DNA from 2 places in the Streptomyces zaehneri genome. Region 2 is predicted to be linked to the other one. Evidence: riboswitches for the same ligand, from Rfam matches in the RefSeq annotation. Region 2 holds a riboswitch; the other holds the start of a gene.
What was found. Region 2 has a riboswitch for cyclic di-AMP ahead of QQM72_RS35450 (transglycosylase family protein). Riboswitches for the same ligand answer to the same signal wherever they lie in the genome.
Positions count from the first base shown of each region.

Region 1 (4,994 bases), on a different contig from region 2:
GGCAGGTCGGGGTCGCCGGAGTCGGCGAGCGCCGGGACCAGCCCGATCGTCGCCGCCGCCACACCGATCACGGTGACCGGGACGATGTACCGCGCGGCCTTGCGCCGTCCGAGGCGCAGGTCGTCGGCTTCCGCGCCGGTCGACTCCCCGCCGGTCGTGGTGTCGTCGGATGCCTTCGGTGCCATGTGTGCCTTACCTCCGTCGTCGGCGGCGGCTGGTCATCTCGCGCCTGAACGTCCCCACCCCAAGCCGCCATTCTCACCCGAATCGGTGAGGAGTGGTGTTTTCCGTGGTTCCCATCTGACCAAATCAGCCATGAGGAAGCGTCAGCCCGAGGGCTCAACTCCACATACGCCTGCGGTATGACACGAAGGTGACGAGGCGGCATCCGACCCGTAGGGGTCCCCGGGGTCAGCCGGCCCGGTGGACCACCGCGTCGCAGAGTTCCATCAGCGCCGCCTTCGCGTCGCACTCCCGCAACGGCGCCAGCGCGGACCGGGCTTCCTTCGCGTACCGCACGGTGTCCCGGCGGGCCTGCTCCAGCGCCGGGTGGGCCCGGAGCGCCTGAAGCGCCTCGGTGTGCCGGGCGTCGTCGGTCAGGTCGGAGTCCAGCAGCTCGCACAGGGCGATGTCCTCGGGCAGCGACAGCCGCGCCGCCCGCTCCCGCAGCCGCAGCACGGGCAGCGTGGGAACCCCCTCGCGCAGGTCCGTCCCCGGCGTCTTGCCCGACTCGTGCGAGTCGGAGGCGATGTCCAGGACGTCGTCCGCCAGCTGGAAGGCGACGCCGAGCCGCTCGCCGTACTGCGTGAGCACGTCCATGACCGTCTCGTCGGCGCCGGACATCATCGCCCCGAAGCGGCAGGCCACGGCCACCAGCGAGCCGGTCTTGCCGCCGAGCACGTCCAGGTAGTGGTCGACCGGGTCCCGCCCGTCCGTCGGCCCCGCCGTCTCCAGGATCTGCCCGGTGACCAGCCGCTCGAACGCCTCCGCCTGCACCCGGACGGCCTCGGGCCCGAGGTCGGCCAGGATGTGGGAGGCACGCGCGAAGAGGAAGTCGCCCGTGAGGACGGCGACGGAGTTCCCCCAGCGGGTGTTCGCGCTGGACACACCGCGCCGCACGGCCGCCTCGTCCATCACGTCGTCGTGGTACAGCGTGGCCAGGTGGGTCAGCTCCACCACGACGGCCGAGGGCACCACGCCCGGCGCGTACGGGTCCCCGAACTGCGACGCGAGCACCACGAGCAGCGGCCGGAACCGCTTCCCGCCCGCGCGTACGAGGTGCTGGGCGGCCTCCGTGATGAACGGGACCGCGCTCTTGGTGGCCTCGAGCAAGCCTTCCTCGACAGCCGCCAATCCGGCCTGGACATCGGCTTCCAGAGCCTGGTCCCGCACGCTCAGCCCGAACGGCCCGACGACGGTCACGAGGGGTCTCCTGTCTGCTGGTGTCTACTGGCGATTACGCGGTTTGTCGATAGGTCTCTGCCATCACTCAAGTCAGCGTATCCGGTCACGTTTCGATCACCGATAGCCCCCACGTCCCGCGGGCTCGAATGGACTCGCCCGGGAGGCCCCCGCAGGCCAGGCGCTATCGGATCACGCCCGATATGTTTTCGATCAGCTCATATGAGCGGACATGGAGAGAGTTTCCGGGAACCGGAGATTCATGTCCCGGACCGGGCCTCCCGTCGGCCCGACCGGCCCGTCCGGCCCTCTCTCCACGTGACGACGATCACGCATCCCCTCCACTCCTCCCCCGCGGCACGTCGGGCGCGAGGAAAGCCGATTCCTCCGCACCCCCTCCGCCACCCATTGCCGGTGCTTTAACAGTGAGTTGGGCCTAATGCCCGATTCGCCACTCTTGTGAACGCTGGTGAGTTGGCTCACTCCCCGCGGAGATCCCGTCCGGGTTCACTCTTCACCGATCCTCCGCACCCCTCAAGCAAGTTGAAGCTTTGCACCCACAAAGGATCAAGCACCCCATAGGCCACAGACCAAGGTCAATAGGGGTGATCTGTGAATCCGGTACTTGTTTCGGACATGTGCTCTCGCATACGTTCCCGGCCTGTCGGGCGGAACGCCGAATCCTGCCGCCGCCCGAACACCCATCGATAACGCTCGGCAGGAGCGGGGGAACCAGGTAAGTCGCCGAAACGGAATTTCCGGATGTCTTGGATACACGAGACGTTTCGGACAGGCCGTACGGCTTGGGGTAAAGCCGCGACCGTCAGGACGCGACCGGGCAGCTCCCGCCCGAACCCGACAGCTCACCTCGCAGGCGCCGGAGAGGAAAATTCGACATGCCCGCTGCCGCTCAGCCGCGCCGCAACCGTTTCATCCGCACGCTCGCCGTCGCCGCCACCGGCGCGGCCGTGCTCGCTCTCCCCGTCCTCGGGGCGACCACCGCCTCCGCGGCGACCCCGGCCGTCTCCACGGCCACCAGCCTCGGCTACGCCAACAACCTCGACGGCTGGATCCGCGCCTCCCTCCAGGTCATGGGGCAGCACGGCATCCCGGGGACGTACAACGGCATCTACCGCAACGTCATCCGCGAGTCCTCCGGCAACCCCAACGCCATCAACCTCTGGGACTCCAACGCGGCCGCGGGCATCCCGTCCAAGGGACTGCTCCAGGTCATCGACCCGACCTTCCGCGCCTACCACGTCAACGGCACGTCGTGGGACTCGTACGACCCGGTCGCGAACATCACCGCCGCCTGCAACTACGCGGCCGCGCGCTACGGCTCGATCGACAACGTGTTCGGCGCGTACTGACCGTCCCGCCGGCCGGTCACCGGTGCCGGTCACCCGTGCCGGCCGCCGGTGACCGACTGGCCGGGGCCGACGACCGGTGGCCGGTACCCGGTAGCCGACAGCCGACACCGGCGGCGGCCAGTTGCCGCAGCCGGTAGCCGGTAGCGGCCAGTTGCCGGTAGCCGGTAGCCGGTTATGGAAACAGACGTTCGAGGACGACGGCCACGCCGTCGTCCTCGTTCGACGTCGTCACCTCGTCGGCCACCGCCTTGAGCTCGGGATGGGCGTTGGCCATGGCGACGCCCCGGGCCGCCCAGTCGAACATCGGGATGTCGTTGGGCATGTCCCCGAAAGCGACGGTTTCCTCGGGCCGCAGCCCCAGGTGCTCGGCGGCCAGGGCCAGACCCGTCGCCTTGGTGATGCCGCAGGGCTGGAGTTCGACCGTGCCCGGCCCCGACATGGTGACGGTGGCCAGCGACCCGACCACCGAGCGGGCCGTCGACGCCAACTCGTCGTCGGAGAGCGCGGGATGGCGCAGCAGCACCTTGCTGATCGGCTCGCACCACAGGTCGTCGCGCCGGCCGACACGCAGGGCGGGCAGCGTCGGGTGCGGCATCTGGTAACCCGGCTCGATGAGCGTCAGCCCGTCGACACCGTCCTGGTCGACAGCCGCGTACAGCTGCCCGACCTCCGCCTCGATCTTGCCGAGCGCCGTCTCGGCCAGCTCCCGGTCCAGGGTGACCGACCACAGCAGACGGTCCGCTCCGGCGTCGTACAACTGCGCGCCCTGCCCGCACACCGCGAGCCCCCTGCTGTGCAGCCGGGCGAGCAGCGGGCGCACCCGGGGCGCGGGCCGTCCCGTCACCACCAGGTGGCGTGCGCCGGCGGCCGCCACCCGCGCGAGCGCGTCGAGCGACCGGTCGGAGAAGGTGTCGTCGCCGCGGAGCAGCGTCCCGTCCAGGTCGGTGGCGATGAGGGAGTACGCGGTGCGCGCGGCATATGCGGTGGGTGCGGCCATGATCAGAGAATACGGATCCCAGGCCCCCCGGGTTCGACGCGAACCGGCCGACGTCCGAGTCCTGTCCGGTTCCGCCAACTCCCCTTGCACTCCTGGCTCACGCCTGGCTGCCGACCGACTCGATGAAACAGCTTTCTGGCACATCGCCGGATAGCGGACGGTTAAAGGCCTCTGCACCGGTTGGCAACAACATGGGACGCTACCTACCGCGATGACCGGGTGGACCGGTACCGTCCAGGTGTCCAGGGGGACTTGATCGGGGGGTCAGGTTGAGCAGTGGGCGCATTCGTGTGCTGAGGCCGCAGGACCTCGGCGAGGGGGAGCGGGAGCGGTGGCGCGCGCTGCGCGCCGCGTCGGCGCTGCCGCGAAACCCTTTCATGGAACCGGAGTTCACCGACGCCGTGGGCCTGGTACGGCCACGCTCGCGGGTGGCGGTGGTGTACGAGGGGCGAGAGCCGGTCGGCTTCCTGCCCCACGAGCGGGGCCGGCTCGGACAGGGCCAGGCCCTCGCGTACGGCGTCTCGGACGCGCAGGGCGCGGTGCTGGCCCCGGGACTCGGGCTGAACGCCGACGAACTGATGCGGGCGTGTGGCCTGTCGAGCTTCGCCTTCGACAACCTGGAGGCGGAGCAGGGGCTGTTCGTCCCGCACGCGGCCGAGGAGTACGCCTCCTATGTCATCGACGTGGAAAAGGGTTACGAGACCTATGAGTCCGTGCTGCGCGCCCAGTCGCCGAAGTTCCTGAAGACGACGCTGGCGAAGGAACGCAGGCTCGGCCGCCAGGTCGGGCAGGTGCGGTTCGTGTTCGACGAGCGCGATCCGGCCGCGCTGCGCACGCTCACGGCGTGGAAGTCCGCGCAGTACCGCAGGACCGGCCGCCGGGACCGGTTCGCACAGGAGTGGATCACCCGGCTCGTGGACGCGCTCTCCGGGACCCGCGCGCCGGAGTGCTCCGGCACGCTCTCCGTCCTCTACGCCGGTGACCAGCCGATCGCCGCGCACTTCGGGCTGCGCTCGTCGACCGTCCTGGCCTGCTGGTTCCCCGCGTACGAAACGGAGTTGGCGAAGTTCTCGCCGGGCCTGGTGCTGCATCTGCGGATGGCCGAGTCGGCCGCCGCCGAGGGCATCGGGCTGCTCGACCTGGGGCGGGGCGCGGCCGAGTACAAGGACTCGCTGAAGACCGGGGAGCTTCCCGTGTACGAGGGGGCGTGGTCGCGTCCGGGGGTG
Region 1 covers NZ_JASTTJ010000018.1:78,720-83,713, forward strand. Annotated here, with positions in the region: gene QQM72_RS26870 (LolA family protein) at 1-185, opposite strand, end outside; gene QQM72_RS26875 (polyprenyl synthetase family protein) at 412-1,422, opposite strand; cyclic di-AMP (ydaO/yuaA leader) riboswitch at 2,082-2,293, shown strand; gene QQM72_RS26880 (transglycosylase SLT domain-containing protein) at 2,298-2,771, shown strand; gene QQM72_RS26885 (HAD family hydrolase) at 2,944-3,768, opposite strand; gene QQM72_RS26890 (GNAT family N-acetyltransferase) at 4,059-4,994, shown strand, end outside.
Region 1: linked by a shared signal. The riboswitch ahead of QQM72_RS26880 (transglycosylase SLT domain-containing protein) and the one ahead of QQM72_RS35450 (transglycosylase family protein) in region 2 are both predicted to bind cyclic di-AMP.

Region 2 (4,994 bases):
AACTCGGACGCGGCGACGTCGAGCGCGAGCGCGATCTGCTCGCCGGGGACGTAACCGGCCTGCTTGATGGCCTCGATGATGAGGTCGAGCGCGGCGCGGTTGGACTCCAGGTTCGGGGCGAAGCCGCCCTCGTCGCCGAGGCCGGTGGACAGGCCCTTGGTCTTCAGCACCTTCTTGAGGGTGTGGTAGACCTCGGCACCCCAGCGCAGGGCCTCGGAGAAGGACTCCGCGCCGATCGGGGCGATCATGAACTCCTGGATGTCCACGTTGGAGTCGGCGTGCGAGCCGCCGTTCAGGATGTTCATCATCGGCACCGGCAGCAGGTGCGCGTTGGGGCCGCCCAGGTAGCGGAACAGCGGCAGGTCGCTGGCCTCGGAGGCGGCGTGCGCGACGGCGAGCGAGACGCCGAGGATGGCGTTGGCGCCGAGCGAGCCCTTGTTGTCGGTGGCGTCCAGGTCGAACATGGCCTGGTCGATCAGGCGCTGCTCGGTGGCGTCGTAGCCGACGAGCTCCGGGCCGATCTGCTCGATGACGGCGAGGACGGCCTTCTCGACACCCTTGCCGAGGTAGCGGTTGGGGTCACCGTCGCGGAGCTCGATGGCCTCGAAGGCACCGGTGGAGGCGCCGGACGGAACGGCGGCACGACCCGTGCTGCCGTCGTCGAGGCCGACCTCGACCTCGACCGTGGGGTTGCCTCGGGAGTCCAGGATTTCCCGGGCTACGACGACGTCGATGGACGGCACGAGCATCTCCTTCTTGGGATGTGACGCTGGTTGTGCGGGGCCCGGGGGCCTTGATGAGCCCTTGCTGAGCCTTGCGACTAGAGCCTAACCGCCCCGGGACCGTCGGCAGCCGACCGACCGTCCCGTGGACAGACAGACGGTACCTATTGTTTCCGCCCGGAACAAAGGGAGTGGCCGAGAAAAGCCGACAGGAGGTGACGAACGGGCAAAGAGAAACCCCGCTCCGGTGCGTACGGGGGAACACGCACCGGAGCGGGGGGCCCGTGGGGACGGGGGGTGACCCTCACGAGGTCTTCAGTGTGCCGACCTCGCATATGAGGGCGCTGTGGCTTCTCTGGGGGCCAGGTGTCACTTCACGTGAGGTGACACCCCCAGGCGCCGCGACACCCCAGATGCGGTGTCACTTCAGGCGCCGTGACGCCTCGGGCGCGGTGTCACTTCAGGTGCAGCTGCTGGCCCGGGTAGATCAGGTCGGCCTCGACGACGATGTCCTTGTTCAGCTCGAACAGCTTCGCCCAGCCGCCCTTGACCTTGTGCTTCTCGGCGATGGAGCTGAGGGTGTCGCCCTTGACGACCTTGTACTCGCCGTCGCCCTTCTTGACCTTCTTGCCGGTCGGGGTGGTGACCGTCTTGGAGGCGGCCGGGCGGTCGGTCGAGCGGGAGGCGCTCTGCTCCTCGGTCGAGCGGCTGCTGGTGCTGCCGCTGTTCGACGAGCCGGCGGAGCCGGAGGAGCTGGACGAGCCGGAGCTCGAGGAGCCGGCGCTCGAGCCGTTGTAGGCGGCGCCGGACAGGCCGGTGCCGCAGACCGGCCAGGCACCCTTGCCCTGGCCCGCGAGGACCTTCTCGCCGATGGCTATCTGCTGGGACTTGGAGGCCTGGTCGGCGGTGGAGGCGTAGGCGGTGCCGCCGTACGCGGCCCAGGTGGACGCCGAGAACTGCAGACCGCCGTAGTAGCCGTTGCCGGTGTTGATGGACCAGTTGCCGCCGGCCTCGCACTGGGCGACCGCGTCCCACTCGGAGGCGGTGGCGGCGGAGGCGTTGCCGGCCGCCATCAGCGGGGCGGCGATGGCGACGCCGGTGACGCCGGCGAGCGTGGCGACGCGGGTCGCCTTGGAGGGACGGCGGTGCTTGCCCTTGGCGGAAAACAGCATGGTGGATCCCCTCACCGACGCCTGCGAGGTGAGCTGTCGGGTTCGGGCCGTGTGAGTTGCCCGGCCACTTCCTCGCCCGTCGGAGCGCTGCTCCGTGGGAGGTGTGGCTTCACCCCGAGCCGTTCCGGTCAACCGACCGGCGCGGCACTTACCTTGGGTCCCCCGCTCCTGCCTACGGCGCTTGACGCGACGACTGTTCCCGGGTCGTCGCTGGCAGGATTCGGCGTTGCGACGGCCGGGGCCCGGGTTGCCGAGCGGCCTCGACCGTAGACACGCGATCGGCGGAATTTCAAAGACGATCAGGGCTTCTGAGACTCATCCCACACTTTCACCAAACCGGACATTCGGCGCGAAGCGTGACGCGAACTGCCACTGTTTTTCTTGGGCTTTGCGCCCTATTCCACCCCTGTGTCGAGGGTCTGACCGGCGGCGATGTTGCTCGGGTCGACACCGATGAGGTCCCGGTTCTCGGCATAGAGGGCGCGCCATCCGCCGTCGAGGCCAAGGGAGTCGGCGATGGACGCGAGGGAGTCGCCCTCCTGGACGACATAGGTCGCCGCGGCGTGCCGGCCGGCGGAGGCGGTGGTGGTGCCGTCCAGGCCGTCGTCGGTCGCGCTCTTGGTCGTGGCCTCGTCGGCGGTGGCGCCGCGGTGCTTGCCCGAGCCGAGGGAGCCGGTGTCGACGAGGCTCCAAGAACCTTCGTCCTGGACGTATTTGTCCGAGTCGTCCGCGCCCGGGGTCGCCGTGGACGAGTCGTCGCCCGTCGAGCCGTCGCTCCGGCCGCCGGAACCACCGGAGGTACCGGAGTCACCCGTGGCGGCGGAGGAAGGGGACGAAGGGGAGGAAGCGGATGCCGAAGGCGAACTGGATGAATCAGCGGACGAGTCGGACGATCCGGTCGAGGAGTTCTCGTCGGCCGTGGAGCCCGAGGCGCCCGAGGATCCGGACAATCCCCTGGACAGGTCGGACAATCCGGAAGAACCAGACGAGTCTGACGAGTCGGAAGAATCGTCCGCCACGCCGGTGTCCACGTTCAGCGCGCCGTTCTCCTGGGTGAGCCCGGAGGTCAGCCCGCAGGTGCCCCACGCGCCGATCCCCTCGGCCGCGAGCACCTTCTGCGCGACGGCGATCTGCTGGCTGCGGCTGGCCAGGTCGGGGCTGGTGGCGTAGTCGAGGCCGCCGTGCGCCTCCCAGTCCTTCTGGGTGAGGCTCAGGCCGCCGTACTCGCCGCCGCCCTCGTCGGCGCTCCACGAGCCGCCGGTCTCGCACTGCGCCACCTTGTCCCACACCGTGCCGTCCGCCGCACTCGCGCCGGAGGCGGCGAGCAGCGGGATGGCGATGGCGGAGCCCGTCACTCCGGCCGCGACAAGGAGGGCCGGGGCCTGGCGGGGGCGACGGTGACGACCGTTCCCGGAGAGCATGCGAGGGGCCTTTCTCTGGACAGCACTGACCGGCGCGGCAGGTGGAACCGATGCGTCGCGCTGACGAGAGAACGTATCGGCAGACGATCACTTGTCACAAGTTAATGCCGCGCAGATCACGTGAAGATCACAGACTTGAGTGTTGGTCACCTTTGCTCCGCCGAACGGTCACACTCCGGCTGACATCCGGTCAGATGCGGATCCTCATGAACCGGAATGCACCGGAGTGAACTCGACCGGCAAAGTCCGCAGTCCGCGCATGATGAGCCCGCCGCGCCACCTCAACTCGGCCGGATCCGCGGCCAGTCGGAGATCGGGCAGCCGGGTGAGCAGGGTGGCCAGCGCGGTCTGGCCCTCCAGCCGGGCCAGCGGCGCTCCCAGGCAGTAGTGGATGCCGTGGCCGTAGCCGAGGTGCTGGTTGTCACGGCGGGACAGGTCGAGGGTGTCGGGGTCCGAGAAACGCGCCGGGTCACGGTCGGCGGCCGCCAGCACCACGAGCACGGGGTCGCCCGGCGCGATGTCCTGCCCGCCGATGCGCAGCGGCTCGGTCGCGAACCGCCAGGTGGCGAGTTCCACGGGGCCGTCGTAGCGCAGGAGTTCCTCGACGCCCGTTTCGAGGAGGCCGTGCTCGCCGTCGTCCTCGGTGAGCGACCGCTGGAGGCGTGCGCGCTGCTCGGGGTGGGTGAGGAGGGCGTAGGTGCCGTTGCCGATGAGATTGACGGTCGTCTCGAAGCCGGCGAACAGCAGGATGAAGGCCATGGCGGCGGCCTCGTTCTCGGTGAGGTGCTCACCGTGGTCCGAGGCGCGGATGAGACCCGAGATGAGGTCCTCGCCGGGAGCCGGGTCGGCGGGAAGCTCCGCGCGCTTGCGGTGGATCAGCTCCAGCAGATATCCGCGCATCTTCTTCACCGACCGCGCGACACCGCCCCGCGGGCCCCCGCCGTGCCGGATCATCATCCCCGCCCAGTCGCGGAAGTCGTCCTGGTCCTCACGGGGGACGCCCAGGAGGTCGCAGATCGCGTAGATGGGGAGAGGGAAGGCGAAGTCGTGGATGAGGTCGGCCTTCCCCTCGGCGGCGAACCGGTCGATGAGCTGATCCGTCAGCTCCTGGACCCGGGGCGCGAACTCGGCGACCCGACGCGGGGTGAAGGCCTTGCTGACGAGCCGTCGCAGCCGGGTGTGGTCCGGCGGGTCGATGTTGAGCAGATGCGTCATCAGCTCGGCCTTGCGCTCACCGGGGATGCCGGTCTTGCCCTTGGCGTGCGCCGGTTCGTCGTGGTGCGCCGGGTTCTTGGAGAGCCGCTGGTCGGCGAGGGCCTGTTTCGCGTCGGCATACCGGGTGATCAGCCAGGCCTCGACCCCGCTGGGAAGAACGGTGCGGTGCACGGGCGCGTGCTCGCGCAGCCAGGCGTAGGCGGGGTAGGGGTCGGTCGCGAACTCCCAGGTGAAGAGTTCGGGAGCGGTGCGGTCCGGGTTGTCGGTGTCGGGCTGCTCGGTCACTCCCCGACCGTAGCGGTGTCCTCGCCGCGCTCCGCGAGGGCCTTCCGCGCGGCGGGCTAACACCATGTGGGCGGCTTCGCGGTATCGGAGGGCGGCATCAGCGGCGTCGCCTCCTAGCCATCGGCCCCCTCGACACCCCGGATCGCGTCCCGGTACGCCCGCGCCGCCGCGCGCAGGGC
Region 2 covers NZ_JASTTJ010000029.1:96,208-101,201, forward strand. Annotated here, with positions in the region: gene eno (phosphopyruvate hydratase) at 1-749, opposite strand, end outside; gene QQM72_RS35450 (transglycosylase family protein) at 1,178-1,894, opposite strand; cyclic di-AMP (ydaO/yuaA leader) riboswitch at 1,898-2,084, opposite strand; gene QQM72_RS35455 (transglycosylase family protein) at 2,290-3,315, opposite strand; gene QQM72_RS35460 (cytochrome P450 family protein) at 3,520-4,815, opposite strand; gene QQM72_RS35465 (nucleoside triphosphate pyrophosphohydrolase) at 4,929-4,994, opposite strand, start outside.